3 regions of the Enterobacter sp. UPMP701 genome follow, and region 3 is predicted to be linked to each of the others. Evidence: predicted binding sites of a transcription regulator. Region 3 holds the regulator's gene; each other region holds the start of a gene.
The links. Region 3 encodes CRP, which controls carbon source genes, mostly activating them, when cyclic AMP is high. Its sites were predicted from a motif close to ATGTGANNNNNNTCACAT; they were not measured.

Region 1 (4,203 bases), on a different contig from region 3:
GCACGCTCGCAGTGGAAGCGCTGGGTGATGATGATGAAGTCGTTGGTGTCGAAGACTTTACGGGTCCGCACGATGGAATCCAGGGTGCGGAAACCCGCATAGTCGAGCACGATATCGGCCGGATCGACGCCTGCGGCAATCAAATCCTTCCGCATCGTCACCGGCTCGTTATAGCTTTGCAGGGCGTTATCGCCGCTCAGCAGCAGGTAGTTCACCTTGCCGCTGTTATAGGCGTTCAGCGCGCCCTGAATGCGGTAGCGATAATACTGGTTGATCACCCCGGTGCGGTAATATTTGGCGGTGCCAAGCACCACGCCCACCTGGCGATAGGGCAGATCCTGCAGGTCATCAAAGATGTAGGGGGCGGTTTTCCAGCTCATCCAGCGGTCGAGACCCAGCACGATAAACAGCAGTATGCCGACCAGGACAGACAGGCTGTAAAAAACGCGCTTTAACATGGAGATGGCTCGTTCGTGGATGAAATTTAACTCAGGCTACTTTACCCGCCTGGTTAGCGCAAGAAACAGCGACTCAACTGAGGGGTTTTTCAGCAACGTGGCGGGCATTTCTGCCCGCCGGAAGGATCACGCAAGCAGAACGCGGTCAATCGTCGTACAGCCTAACGCCTTGAGCGTTGCGGCGGTGGCGTCCCACTGAATCAGCGGTGCATCGGCTTTTTCTGCCAGAATAGCGCGCTGAATGTCCGGATAGTCGTAGCCGTTCAGGCTCAGCAGGTTAAGCGCGCCCTGCAGCGGCGGCAAGGTTGGGTTAAACGCGGCGTTTTCCGCATAGCTGCCGGTGAAGATCCCGCCATCGCGGCACTGCAGCGCCACGCCGCTCGGGGATTTGCTGTACGGGGTGTGGCTCTTGTTCGCCGCGCGAATGGCCGCCTGGCTCAGGTCATCGCCGGACAGGGCGTAACCGTGATCCTGCTCGTCCATCAGCAGCGTTTTAATTTCCAGATCTTTCGGCCCGAAGGCGTCCGGCAGGTAATCCCCCAGCGTGTGCGGCGCGCGACCTGGCAGGTTGATGCGCAGCTGCAGCCCGCTGTTCAGCTCATTCATAAACTGACGGCAGTGGCCGCATGGGGTGTAGTTAACGGTGATGGCGTTCAGGGCTTTCTCACCGCGCAGCCAGGCGTGGCTGATGGCGCTCTGCTCGGCGTGAACAGTCTGCTGCATGGTTGCTCCGAGGAACTCCATGTTCCCGCCGAAGTACCAGGTTCCGCTGACGCCGCGCGCAATGGCGCCGACGTTGAAGTGGGAAAGATCGGCCCGGGCGCAGGCGGCAGCCAGGGGGAGCAGTGCGAAAGCCAATGCGTCTTCATCCAGCCCCGTTGCCTGTTTCAGCACCGTGACCTGCTCCGCCGTCAGCAGGGCGGGGAAATGTGCATCTGCCAGAACGGGAGCCAGGGCTGACTGCAAATTTTCTGCAAGCTGAGCGAAGGCAGCTTGAAAACGTGGGTGCATGGCGTTTGCCTCATAAAGGTTAATGGATCGGTAGTTTACGGAGCCGTCAGGGCTTTATATGTGATCCACTTCTCATTATGTATGCAACTTATGAAATCAAAATGAAATTTGCGCGACGCATCGCAAATTTTAGCCCATCACCGCCAGAATCACGGGGAAAATGAACGGGGCGAGCAGGGAGGTGATAATGCCGCAGATGACCAGCGCCAGCGAGCTAAACGCCCCTTCCTGATAGTCCAGTTCCGCGCAGCGTGCAGTGCCCAGCGCGTGCGAGGCGGTGCCCATCGACAGCCCGCGCGCCGCTTTGGTGTGAATACGCATCCCGTTCAGCAGGGTGTGACCAAACACCGCGCCGAGAATACCGACGAAAATAACGCACATCGCGCTGATGGCCGGGATCCCGCCGAGGCTGCCGCCTACCGCCATCGCGATAGGCGTGGTCACCGATTTAGGCAGAATAGAGGCGGCAATCTGCGGGGAGGCTCCCATCAACAGCGCCACCGACGTGCCGGTGATCATCGCCACCAGGCTTCCCACAAAACAGATCGTAATGATGGATTTCCATCGGGCGCGGATCTGGTGCAGCTGCTCATATAAAGGAAAGGCAAGCGCGACAACGGCGGGTTGCAGGAGATCGTTTAAAATTTTGCTGCCCGCAAAGTAGCGTTCGTAGGGAATGCCGGTGAGCAGCAGGAAGGGAATAATCACCACCATCGCCACCAGCAGCGGGTTCAGCAAGGGCATTTTGAAACGAGCGGCAAGCTTGCGCGCGGCGAAGAAAACCAGCAGGGTTAACGGCAGCGACCACCAGATATTAGCCATCATTTTTTTGTTTTCTCCCCGACCATTTTACGTTCGCCATGTACCAGATGCGAACTCCAGCTCACCACCAGAAAAACCACCAGCGTACTGACCGCGCAGGAGACCACAATCGGGCCGAACTGCGCTTTGAGCAAATCAAAATACTGCATGACGCCCACGCCGATGGGCACGAACAGCAGCGCCATGTAGCGGATAAGGACGAAGCAGCCAGGGTTAACCCACTTTGCAGGCAGAATTTGCAGCGCCAGTAAAACAAAGAGGATCAGCATACCGATAATGCTGCCGGGTATGGTGATAGGCAGCAGCGACGCGATGAAAATGCCAGCATACAGGCAGGCGTAAATCAGGACGAATGCGCGCAGATATTGCCAGATAATGTTCAATGATTTGCTCATGGTGATAGTCCTTACTGAAACGCATTCATCATACAATTAAACCTAAAAATGTGCCACGGATCACATCATGAATTTTGAGCATACCAGACATTCCGGAATGGAACGTCGGGTATCGCCTTACAGGGACAGGCTACAGTTTAGAGGAAAGGGAGTACGGTGGCGAAGTGACGAGCCAGAGATTGCATCAGCGCGAGGCGGTCAGTTTATCGAGGAAAGAAAACAGCGCCTGGTTCATTTCGCAATAATCATGCGAGCGGAGTTTTTCCGCCGTTTCGACAAAACGGAATTCATCCGCACGGCGAAGGTCGTTCTGCGAATGCTCAATCAGCAGCTCTACAACCTCCGGCGTCAGTTCCATATGGCACTGAAAACCGTAAACCCGTTCGCCGTATTGCACGATCTGGCGGGGACAGCCCTCGCTGTAAGCGAGAACCTTAGCCTGCGTCGTCAACCCTGGCATATCGTTATGCCAGTGACCGACGTTCAGCTCGTGGCCAAAATCTTCAAACAGCGGGTTCGCCTTGCCTGCATCTGTAAGCCTGACGGGAAATTTGCCGATCTCTTTTTCCGGGCTATGGCAAAACGCTGCGCCCAGCGCCTCACCGATAAGCTGTGAGCCCAGACAAACGCCTATCACCGTTTTACCTGCCTCTATCGCGCGGCTGATGAGTGCTTTTTCCGCCTGCGCATCAAACCAGGGGCATTCCTCAAGCGTCGTGGCGGGTGACTGCGGGCCTCCCATGATGATAAGCAGGTCTGTGCGCCCCAGCTCCTCGGGTAAAGGATCGCCCTGATAAACTCTGGTGTAGCTCAGGCTACAGCCGCGATTTTTCCCCCAGGTTTCATAGGCACCTGGCGCTTCGAAATGTTCATGAATGATAAAATGGATGTGCATTGCGTCTCTCTCTGGTTACGTGTACAAGCAGCATCATAAGAGGAAGGGAGGAATGTGAAATGCCAACCGTTGTCGATAAAACGCCAATTCACGATGATGCCATCGGATGGTCAAGAGGGGCAATTAGCTACACGCGCGGTGAAGTGGATCCGCCTCACCAGCATTCGCAGGGGCAGCTACTGTTTGCCATCAAAGGGGTCATGCTGGTCGAAACCGGAAGCAAACGCTGGGTAATACCGCCGCAGCGCGCGCTGTGGATCCCTCCCTTTCAGGAACACACCTACAGCGTGTTATCCGCAACGGAGCTCCGCGCGGTCTGGTTTAGCCCGGCGCTGATATCGCAATGCGAACCGTTTAAGCGGAAAGAAGAGGTTCACGTGATTATGGCGACAGCGTTGTTCAAAGAGCTGATTGCCGGGCTGTTCAGCGCGGAATACCGCCCGGCAAGCCAGCGCAGCATGGCCGTTTTGCTGCTCGATATCCTCAGCGAGACGCAGCAGATTTCGGCCGAACTGCCGATGCCCGTTGATGAGCGCTTACATCGCGTTGCCTGTGACATCATTGCCAACAATCTCTGGAATCTTTCTCTGGAAAGGCTGGCGGAACGGGCCGCGATGTCTGA
Region 2 (4,203 bases), on a different contig from region 3:
TGGGAATGGAGCCTGCTCACAAAGCCAGCGTGGAAGACTGGGAAAACATGATCGACACCAACAACAAAGGGCTGGTGTACATGACCCGCGCCGTGCTGCCGGGCATGGTTGAACGTAACCGGGGTCATATCATCAATATCGGTTCCACCGCCGGAAGCTGGCCTTACGCGGGCGGCAACGTGTACGGTGCAACCAAAGCCTTTGTCCGTCAGTTCAGCCTGAATCTGCGCACCGACCTGCATGGCACCGCGATCCGCGTGACCGATGTTGAGCCGGGTCTGGTAGGCGGAACCGAATTCTCCAACGTGCGGTTCAAAGGCGATGACGCGAAAGCGGATAAAACTTATGAAAATGCAAACGCGCTGACGCCGGAAGATATCACCGAAACCGTCTGGTGGGTTGCGACCCTGCCGAAGCATGTCAACATCAACACGGTTGAGATGATGCCCGTCAGCCAGACCTATGCCGGACTCAGCGTGCATCGCGGTTAATTTACCCCACCCGGCCTGCGGGCCGGGTATGTGATGGCAGGCAAAAGAATGGTAGTATGTTCAGGTTAACTCTCTGAGAAATCACAACCCATGGCCGCTGAATCGCAACTTAATCCTACCCAGCCCGTTAATCAGCAAATTTATCGCATTTTACGCCGTGATATTGTTCGCTGCCTGATCCCACCGGGAACGCCACTCTCAGAAAAAGAGGTTTCGGTACGTTTTGACGTTTCCCGTCAGCCCGTACGTGAGGCGTTTATCAAGCTTGCAGAAAACGGCCTTATTCAGATCCGCCCTCAGCGCGGCAGCTATGTCAATAAAATTTCGCTTTCGCAGGTACGGAATGGCTGTTTTGTTCGCCAGGCCATCGAGTGCGCCGTGGTGCGTCGCGCCGCGTCGCTCATTAACGACAACCAGTGCTATCTGCTGGAGCAAAACCTGCATCAGCAACGAATCGCCATCGACCGCAAACAGTTAAACGACTTTTTCCAGCTGGACGACGAGTTTCACCAGAAACTGGCGCAGATTGCCGAGTGCCAGCTCGCGTGGGATACCGTCGAAAACATCAAAGCGACCATCGACCGCGTGCGCTACATGAGTCTTGATCATGTTTCTCCGCCAGAGATGTTGCTGCGACAGCATCATGATATTTTCAGTGCCCTGGAAAAACGTGACGTGGAAGCCGTAGATAAAGCGATGACGCTTCACCTCCAGGAAATTAGCGAGTCAGTTCAGTTAATTCGTCAGGAAAACAGCGAGTGGTTTAGCGAAGAATAAACCTCGCCGCCCCCTTTCGGTGCGGCGAAGTGATTAGCGGACCACTAATACCGGAATAGTGGCGTAGCGCAGGATAGTTTCAGCATTTGAACCCAGCAGATGCGTTGTGATACTCGGATTTTTTGATCCGATAACAATGACATCATATTTCCCCTCTTTGCTGAGCTTGATGATTTCATCGCGTACGTTGCCGAAGCGAACTTCACAGTCAATATTGTCCGGGGACATATCAAAGAGCCGTTTCAGTGCCTTCATTTTCTTATCAGATTCGGCGGTCATATACTCTTCGAACTTCTTAATATCGGCATTGAACCCCCGCAGTAACGAACGGCTGCTGTTAGGGAGAATGTTGACCAGGGTGATTGTCGCGCTTTCCGCCTTCGCGAGGTTGACCGCGTGGCGTACCGCTTTATCGCTCAAATCCATTTCAAACACGTCAACAGGCATCAAAATTTTCTTATACATAACCTGACTCCTTTTCCGATGAAGGGTTATTTTCTGCTTCCAGAATGGCATTGCGGAGATAAACAAAACCTAAACACTTACGTTCGTAAACTATCAAATAAGGAAAATAACTGTCCGCTTTGTAAAGCGATGTCCTGAACCGTCAGCGCCATCATGAAATAAGAAAAAAGTGTGAGCTTGATCAAAAGCAAATAATTCAGTTTAAGAGAGGCGTATTAATAGTGCCCCGTGAACGGCAGCCGTTGAATTAGCGCCGTAACGGATAAGTGCAAGAGGAGAAAATACCATGATGACATACGACCGTAACCGAAATGCAATCACCACTGGCAGCCGCGTTATGATTAGCGGCACAGGTCAGTTCGGCGTGATTAAAGCGATCCACAGCGACGGCCTGAATGCCGAGCAGGTGCGTCGTGGTAAAACGGTTGAAGTGGAAGGATGCGAAGGTAAGTTCGAACCGATTGAGCTGATTCGCCTGGGGATGCACTAAGCTGTTCCCCGACATGCCGCCGCGAACGGCGGCATGTCAAAGCGTTAAAGGCGGGCGGCGTACTCAGCAACCGTGGCCTTCGCGCCTTTTTGCAGCAACGTTTGATAAGCCCGCATGACCGCCTCAACAAACACCGCGTCCTGCGGCAGCTCGTTCCCGAAAATAGCTTCAATGCCCAACAGCGCACTCACCCGGCTTTCACCTTCAGCGCTACCGTTTACCGCCGCCTGTATCACCGCCAGCTGCGGGTCGCTCACCTCAATGGCGTTACCCTGCTCATCCACACCGCCGACATAACGCATCCAGCCTGCCACACCCAGGGCCAGCAGCGGGAAAGGTTTCTGATGGACAAGGTGCCAGCGCACGGAATCGAGCATACGCTGCGGCAATTTCTGGCTACCGTCCATGGCAATTTGCCAGGTACGGTGACGCAGCGCCGGGTTGCTGTAGCGCGCGATCAGCTGGTCGGCATAGTGAGCTAAATCCACCCCCTTCACTTTCAGCGTCGGCGCCTGCTCTTTCAGCATCAGCGCATGCGCGGCTGCGCGATAATGTTCATCTTCCATGCAGTCGTTAATGTGCTGATAACCGGCCAGGTAGCCGAGATACGCCAGGAAAGAGTGGCTGCCGTTAAGCATACGCAGCTTCATCTCTTCAAAGGGAATGACATCTGAAACCAGTTCCGCACCCGCCTTTTCCCACTCTGGACGGCCAGCAACAAAGTTGTCCTCAATCACCCACTGGCGGAACGGCTCGCAGGCCACGCCTGCCGGATCGCGTACCCCTGTCAGCTGTTCAATTTTATCCAGCGTATCGGCCGTGACGGCGGGCACAATACGATCCACCATGGTTGACGGGAAGGTAACGTTCGCTTCAATCCAGTCCGCCAGTTCACTGTCTACCGCTCGCGCGTAAGCACAGGTTACGTTGCGCATGACATGGCCGTTCTCCGGCATGTTGTCGCAGGACATCACGCTGAACGCAGGCAGCCCCGCCGCTTTGCGTCGTGCCAGCGCTTCCACCACTACGCCCGGCGCGGATTTCGGCTGATGCGGGTTTTGCAGGTCTGCAACGATTAACGGATGATCGAGCATCAGTTGCCCGGTTGCCGGAGAGTGGCAGTAGCCCTTCTCGGTGATGGTCAGCGATACGATCGCCACCTGTGGTTCACACATCGCCGCCAGCACGCTCTCCAGCCCGTCGACCTGCGCATGCAGCGCTTTTTTGACGACGCCAACCACGCGGGATGTCCAGGTATCGGCGGACATCTCCGCCACGGTGTAGAGGTTATCCTGCGCTTTCAGGTCGGCAATCTGCTGCTCGCCGCCAATCAGGTTAACCTCGCAGTAGCCCCAGTCGCTACCGTGTTCAGCCGCAAGAATGTCGGCATACACCGCCTGATGCGCACGGTGAAATGCGCCAAACCCTAAATGAACAATGCGTGCCTTAAGGCTGCTGCGATCGTACTGAGGAAGCGTCGCTTTCGCCTGTAATAACCGGTTTTCCATGATTAAGACTCGTTAATTAGAAAGCTGTGATTCGCGGCCGCGCTATTCAGGCGGCCGCGCCTGCTGACTACACCAACTAGAATGGCAGTTGGGGTAAAAAAATAACTGCCATAAACCATACTGATACTGCCGTTTGAGTTTTTGATTTATATTAACTTTTGCTCAGGTGGTGTGACATAAACAAAAAGTTGTGTGATAAGTCACGCAAGATATAAACCGTTAGCGTCGCGTGGAGACCGCACCGTAACCCACGCTCTCTTTTGGCGCGGCCTCCGCAGCATCTTCCGCCGCGCTGAGGTCACGGTCGCGCACTTCCGGCATCAGAATTGCCGAGACCAGCCCAATCACGGAATAGGCCACCAGCATGGCAACAATCGGCCACCAGGAACCGGTCATATTGCAGAAGATCCCCGCCAGTACCGGACCAAAGCCCACCGCCACCAGACCACCGGCCTCTTTGGAGATAGCCATA
Region 3 (4,203 bases):
GCGCCGTCGCTGGTGGTAGAAGACAATGACATTGAAGACGGGTTAACCCGCTTTGCCGCGGCGGTCGAGAAGATCGTTAAAGGCTAATACTCGGTTCGCTTTAACCGGCGCGTTAACCAAATGCCGTGATGCGGGCGCTGACGCCATGCCACCGACGAAATGGTGTGCATGGTGTTCAGATGTCCCAGCACGCGCTGCAAATGCTGCTCCAGGGTGCTCATCGGCCCGTGGGTCAGCGTCTCCGGCGCTTCCAGAATGTTTGAATCCCCCGACTCACCCGGCGCGTCATACTCCAGACGCTGCTGACACCTCTGCAACGCAATTTCACACGACTGCAAATAGCGTTGCGCCAGGTCTGGCGTCAGCATCGTGTGTTCGCGCGCCAGCGTGGTCATGGCATTAATGTGCTCGACGATAAACTGGCTGTGCGTGACCCACAGCTTCATGTCTGCCAGATAGTGCGCGTTAAAGCCCGGCTCCTGCATCGCCTGGTTAAGGGAGTTAAACAGGGCGTTGTGCGCCTGGTTGACCTTCATGCGCTCGTAGGCCAGCGGAGAGGGCTGCGGGTCATCGCTCAGAATAAGACGAATGGCCTGCTGGTCAGCTTCCAGCGCGTCGTGGGCGTTCTGCCTCAGTAGCCCGCTCTGCCACTGCGGCCACAGCCAGACCATGCCGCCAAAGGCGATCAGGCAGCCAATCAGCGTGTCGATCAGACGGGCAACAATAAACTGTTCGCCGTTAAGCGTAAGTAGTTGCAGGGTATACACCGCCGTCACCGTAAAGCCCACCATCGCCCAGCCGTAGTTTTTACGGATAATCAGATAGCTAACCAGAGTGATCGCCAGCATGCCCGCCAGGGTATAGCCCTCGGGGACGTGGAAGTGCAGCGTCACGCCCGCAATAATCAGACCCGCCATCGTGCCGCCAGCCCGGTGCAGAATGCGCACCCGCGTGGCGCCATAGCCATTCTGGGTGACAAACAGCACGGTCATTAAAATCCAGTAGGGTTTCGGCAGGTGCAGGGCCATTCCCATCAGGCTGGCGATGCTGAGCATGACGCTAATCCTTGCGGCGTTGCGCAGGGCGGAAGATTTCAGCGACAGGTAGCTTTTAAGGGCGGGCAGCAGCGGCAGACGTTTCTGTTTATCCGCCATCAGGTCGCGGGGGTAAAGCGGGCGCTGGGTGCGCAGCACGCGGGCGATGCGGCTAAAGTGCCATGCGGCAAACTGGCCGACCGGGTTTTCCGGGTGCTGGCGTGCAATTTTCTCCAGCGCGCCGAGCTGTTTGTCCATGGAAAAGCGTGTCGGGTAGCGGTGATAGAGAATATCATCGGCCAGCACCCGCAGGCGAGCGGAGACGGTTTGCGCGTTCCAGCGGATCACCGCTTCGGCATGGCTGCGCTCAACCAGCTTTTGCACCTCCTGCGGATGGTGCAGGCTTACGGAAATATGCTCCTGCAGATCGAGCCCGACCTGGAAGGTGCGCAGCAGCCGTTTGTATTCGTGATTTCTGTTGGCGGCAAGCATGTGCAGCTGCTGATAGCACTGGCTTATCAGGTCCACCACCTTTTGCTGGCGCGCAAGCAGCGGCGGCAGCGATTTTTCCGGGTCGGTATGCTGGGTGAGCAGGGTGTATTTGGCTTCGCAGTAATCGGCCAGTTGGCGGTAGAGCAGGCTCAGGGATTCGCGCAGCGGCTGTTCCCGCCACAGCCAGAACCAGAACCAGTTAAACAGCCCGTACCACAGCGTGCCAAGGGCGTAGATCAGCAGCGGCTCCCACACGGGCATATTCCCGGCCAGGCTCAGGGTGAAGATGGCCGCAATGAGTGACGCGGGAAGCAGACGGGCATGGAGCGAGCTGATTTCGGCGGTGACGCCGAGAGTCATCGCCAGCACGGTCAGGATCAGCGGCAGCGGAATGTCGCGGGCCAGTAAGATCTGGACGGCAAGGCTACAGCCAGCAAACAGGCTGCCACCGATAATCAGGCGTTTGAAAAAGCGTTTATGCGGCGTATCCAGACCGGCAATGTTGCAGCAGGCGGGGACGAGGGAAAACAGCAGACCTTGCTGAAGGTGTCCGAGGATCAGGCCCACGGCCACAGGAAGACACAGCACCAGCGTTTGTCGCAGTGCGTAGTTAACTTCCGGGTGATAGATCAGCCTGCGCCACATGGGGAATAGAGACAAAAACGGCGTGACACCTTGCGATGACACGCCGTTTGACCGGGATTAACGGGTTCCGTAAACCACGATGGTTTTACCGTGGGCGGAGATCAGGTTTTGATCTTCCAGCATTTTCAGAATACGGCCCACTGTTTCGCGGGAGCAACCGACGATCTGACCGATTTCCTGACGGGTAATTTTAATTTGCATGCCGTCAGGGTGGGTCATCGCGTCTGGCTGTTTCGCCAGGTTCAGCAGGGTCTGCGCGATGCGGCCGGTAACGTCCAGGAAGGCGAGGTTACCCACTTTCTCTGACGTGACCTGCAGACGGCGCGCCATCTGAGAAGAAAGACGCATCAGGATGTCAGGGTTAACCTGAATCAGCTGACGGAATTTCTTGTAGGAAATTTCAGCCACTTCACATGCTGTCTTTGCTCGAACCCAGGCGCTACGTTCCTGGCCTTCTTCAAACAGGCCCAGTTCACCGATAAAATCGCCCTGGTTCAGATAAGAAAGGATCATCTCTTTGCCTTCCTCATCTTTGATCAGCACTGCCACCGAGCCTTTGACGATGTAATACAACGTTTCCGCTTTTTCACCCTGGTGAATCAGCGTGCTCTTCGATGGGTACTTATGAATGTGGCAATGAGACAAGAACCATTCGAGAGTCGGGTCTGTTTGCGGTTTGCCAAGCACCATGCGCTGTTATCCTCTGTTATAAGCTGTCACCAGAGTCATCAGATGCATCCGGACTCTGGGGTTGCAATCGAATTCTTACCCATACCCTGGGAAGTCGGCTGTCGTAACGTTTCGCAGCCAGTAAAGTTTGATGTCCTCTGCATACATGTGTAACGTCAATGTATTACTGTAGCATCCTGAGTGTTTTAGCATAGCTTTCGCCGCGTGTCTCCTGGTGTCTCGCTTCAGCATGATGCAGGTCGCCTTCCATTGCGAGAAATGTAACGTGCGCGTAATCTGTCACCAAAAATGCAACGTTGGAGTTAATGAATATGCAAGCGCGCGTGAAGTGGGTTGAAGGTTTAACGTTTCTGGGCGAGTCCGCATCAGGACACCAGATTTTGATGGACGGTAACTCCGGCGATAAAGCGCCAAGCCCAATGGAAATGGTGCTCATGGCGGCAGGCGGATGCAGCGCGATTGACGTGGTGTCGATTCTGCAAAAAGGCCGTCATGACGTGACGGATTGCGAGGTAAAACTCACTTCAGAACGTCGCGAAGAGGCGCCACGCTTGTTTACCCATATTAACCTGCACTTTATCGTCACCGGCAAAGAACTGAAAGACGCGGCGGTTTCACGTGCGGTGGATCTTTCTGCGGAGAAATACTGCTCTGTGGCGTTAATGCTGGAGAAAGCGGTAAAAATCACCCATTCGTATGAAGTGATCGAGGCTTAATTATTGGGGCATCGTGCGTGTTGATGCCCTCACCCTAACCCTCTCCCACAGGGAGAGGGAACATGTTCACGCGATCTGCTTCCCTTCCATCAGTCGCTGAACCAGCGGCGTCATGATGAGCTCCATCGCCAGCCCCATTTTCCCGCCCGGTACCACTAACGTGTTCATGTGCGAAATAAACGAGCCCTGCAGCATCGCCAGCAGCCAGGGGTAATCTATACCTTCGAGATTGCGGAAATGGATCACCACAAAGCTCTCATCCAGAGACGGGATACTTTTGGCGGCAAACGGGTTGGAGGTGTCCACCGTCGGCACGCGCTGGAAGTTAATGTGGGTGCGGGAGAACTGCGGCGTGAGGTAATTGATGTAATCTTCCATGGAGCGCACCACCGAGTCCATTACCGCCTCGCGCGAATGGCCGCGCTCGCTCATGTCACGCGTCAGCTTCTGGATCCATTCCAGGTTAACGATAGGGACCACGCCGACCAGCAGATCCACATGGCGTGCCACATCGTGCTGAGGCGTAACTACGCCACCGTGCAATCCTTCATAAAACAGCACGTCGGTCGGTTCCGGCAGCGGTTGCCAGGGGGTAAAGGTGCCCGGCACCTGGTTCCAGGGTACGG

Region 1: a site for CRP is predicted at 1,528-1,545, ahead of cdd (cytidine deaminase). Genes of this name have one in related genera too.
Region 2: a site for CRP is predicted at 1,903-1,920, ahead of ydfZ (putative selenium delivery protein YdfZ). Genes of this name have one in related genera too.

What each region holds. Positions count from the first base shown of each region.
Region 1 is NZ_JBSKJN010000003.1:101,077-105,279, forward strand. Features, by position in the region: gene sanA (outer membrane permeability protein SanA) at 1-458, opposite strand, end outside; gene cdd (cytidine deaminase) at 585-1,469, opposite strand; gene ACWKXT_RS09135 (CidB/LrgB family autolysis modulator) at 1,599-2,294, opposite strand; gene ACWKXT_RS09140 (CidA/LrgA family protein) at 2,291-2,686, opposite strand; gene ACWKXT_RS09145 (type 1 glutamine amidotransferase) at 2,871-3,581, opposite strand; gene ACWKXT_RS09150 (AraC family transcriptional regulator) at 3,641-4,203, shown strand, end outside.
Region 2 is NZ_JBSKJN010000001.1:650,671-654,873, reverse strand. Features, by position in the region: gene ydfG (bifunctional NADP-dependent 3-hydroxy acid dehydrogenase/3-hydroxypropionate dehydrogenase YdfG) at 1-491, shown strand, start outside; gene ACWKXT_RS03220 (FCD domain-containing protein) at 582-1,268, shown strand; gene ACWKXT_RS03215 (universal stress protein) at 1,302-1,733, opposite strand; gene ydfZ (putative selenium delivery protein YdfZ) at 2,020-2,223, shown strand; gene ACWKXT_RS03205 (mannitol dehydrogenase family protein) at 2,268-3,731, opposite strand; gene ACWKXT_RS03200 (MFS transporter) at 3,951-4,203, opposite strand, start outside.
Region 3 is NZ_JBSKJN010000010.1:40,820-45,022, reverse strand. Features, by position in the region: gene argD (bifunctional acetylornithine/succinyldiaminopimelate transaminase) at 1-87, shown strand, start outside; gene ACWKXT_RS18770 (YccS/YhfK family putative transporter) at 84-2,171, opposite strand; gene crp (cAMP-activated global transcriptional regulator CRP) at 2,229-2,861, opposite strand; gene ACWKXT_RS18760 (OsmC family protein) at 3,173-3,577, shown strand; gene ACWKXT_RS18755 (phosphoribulokinase) at 3,644-4,203, opposite strand, start outside.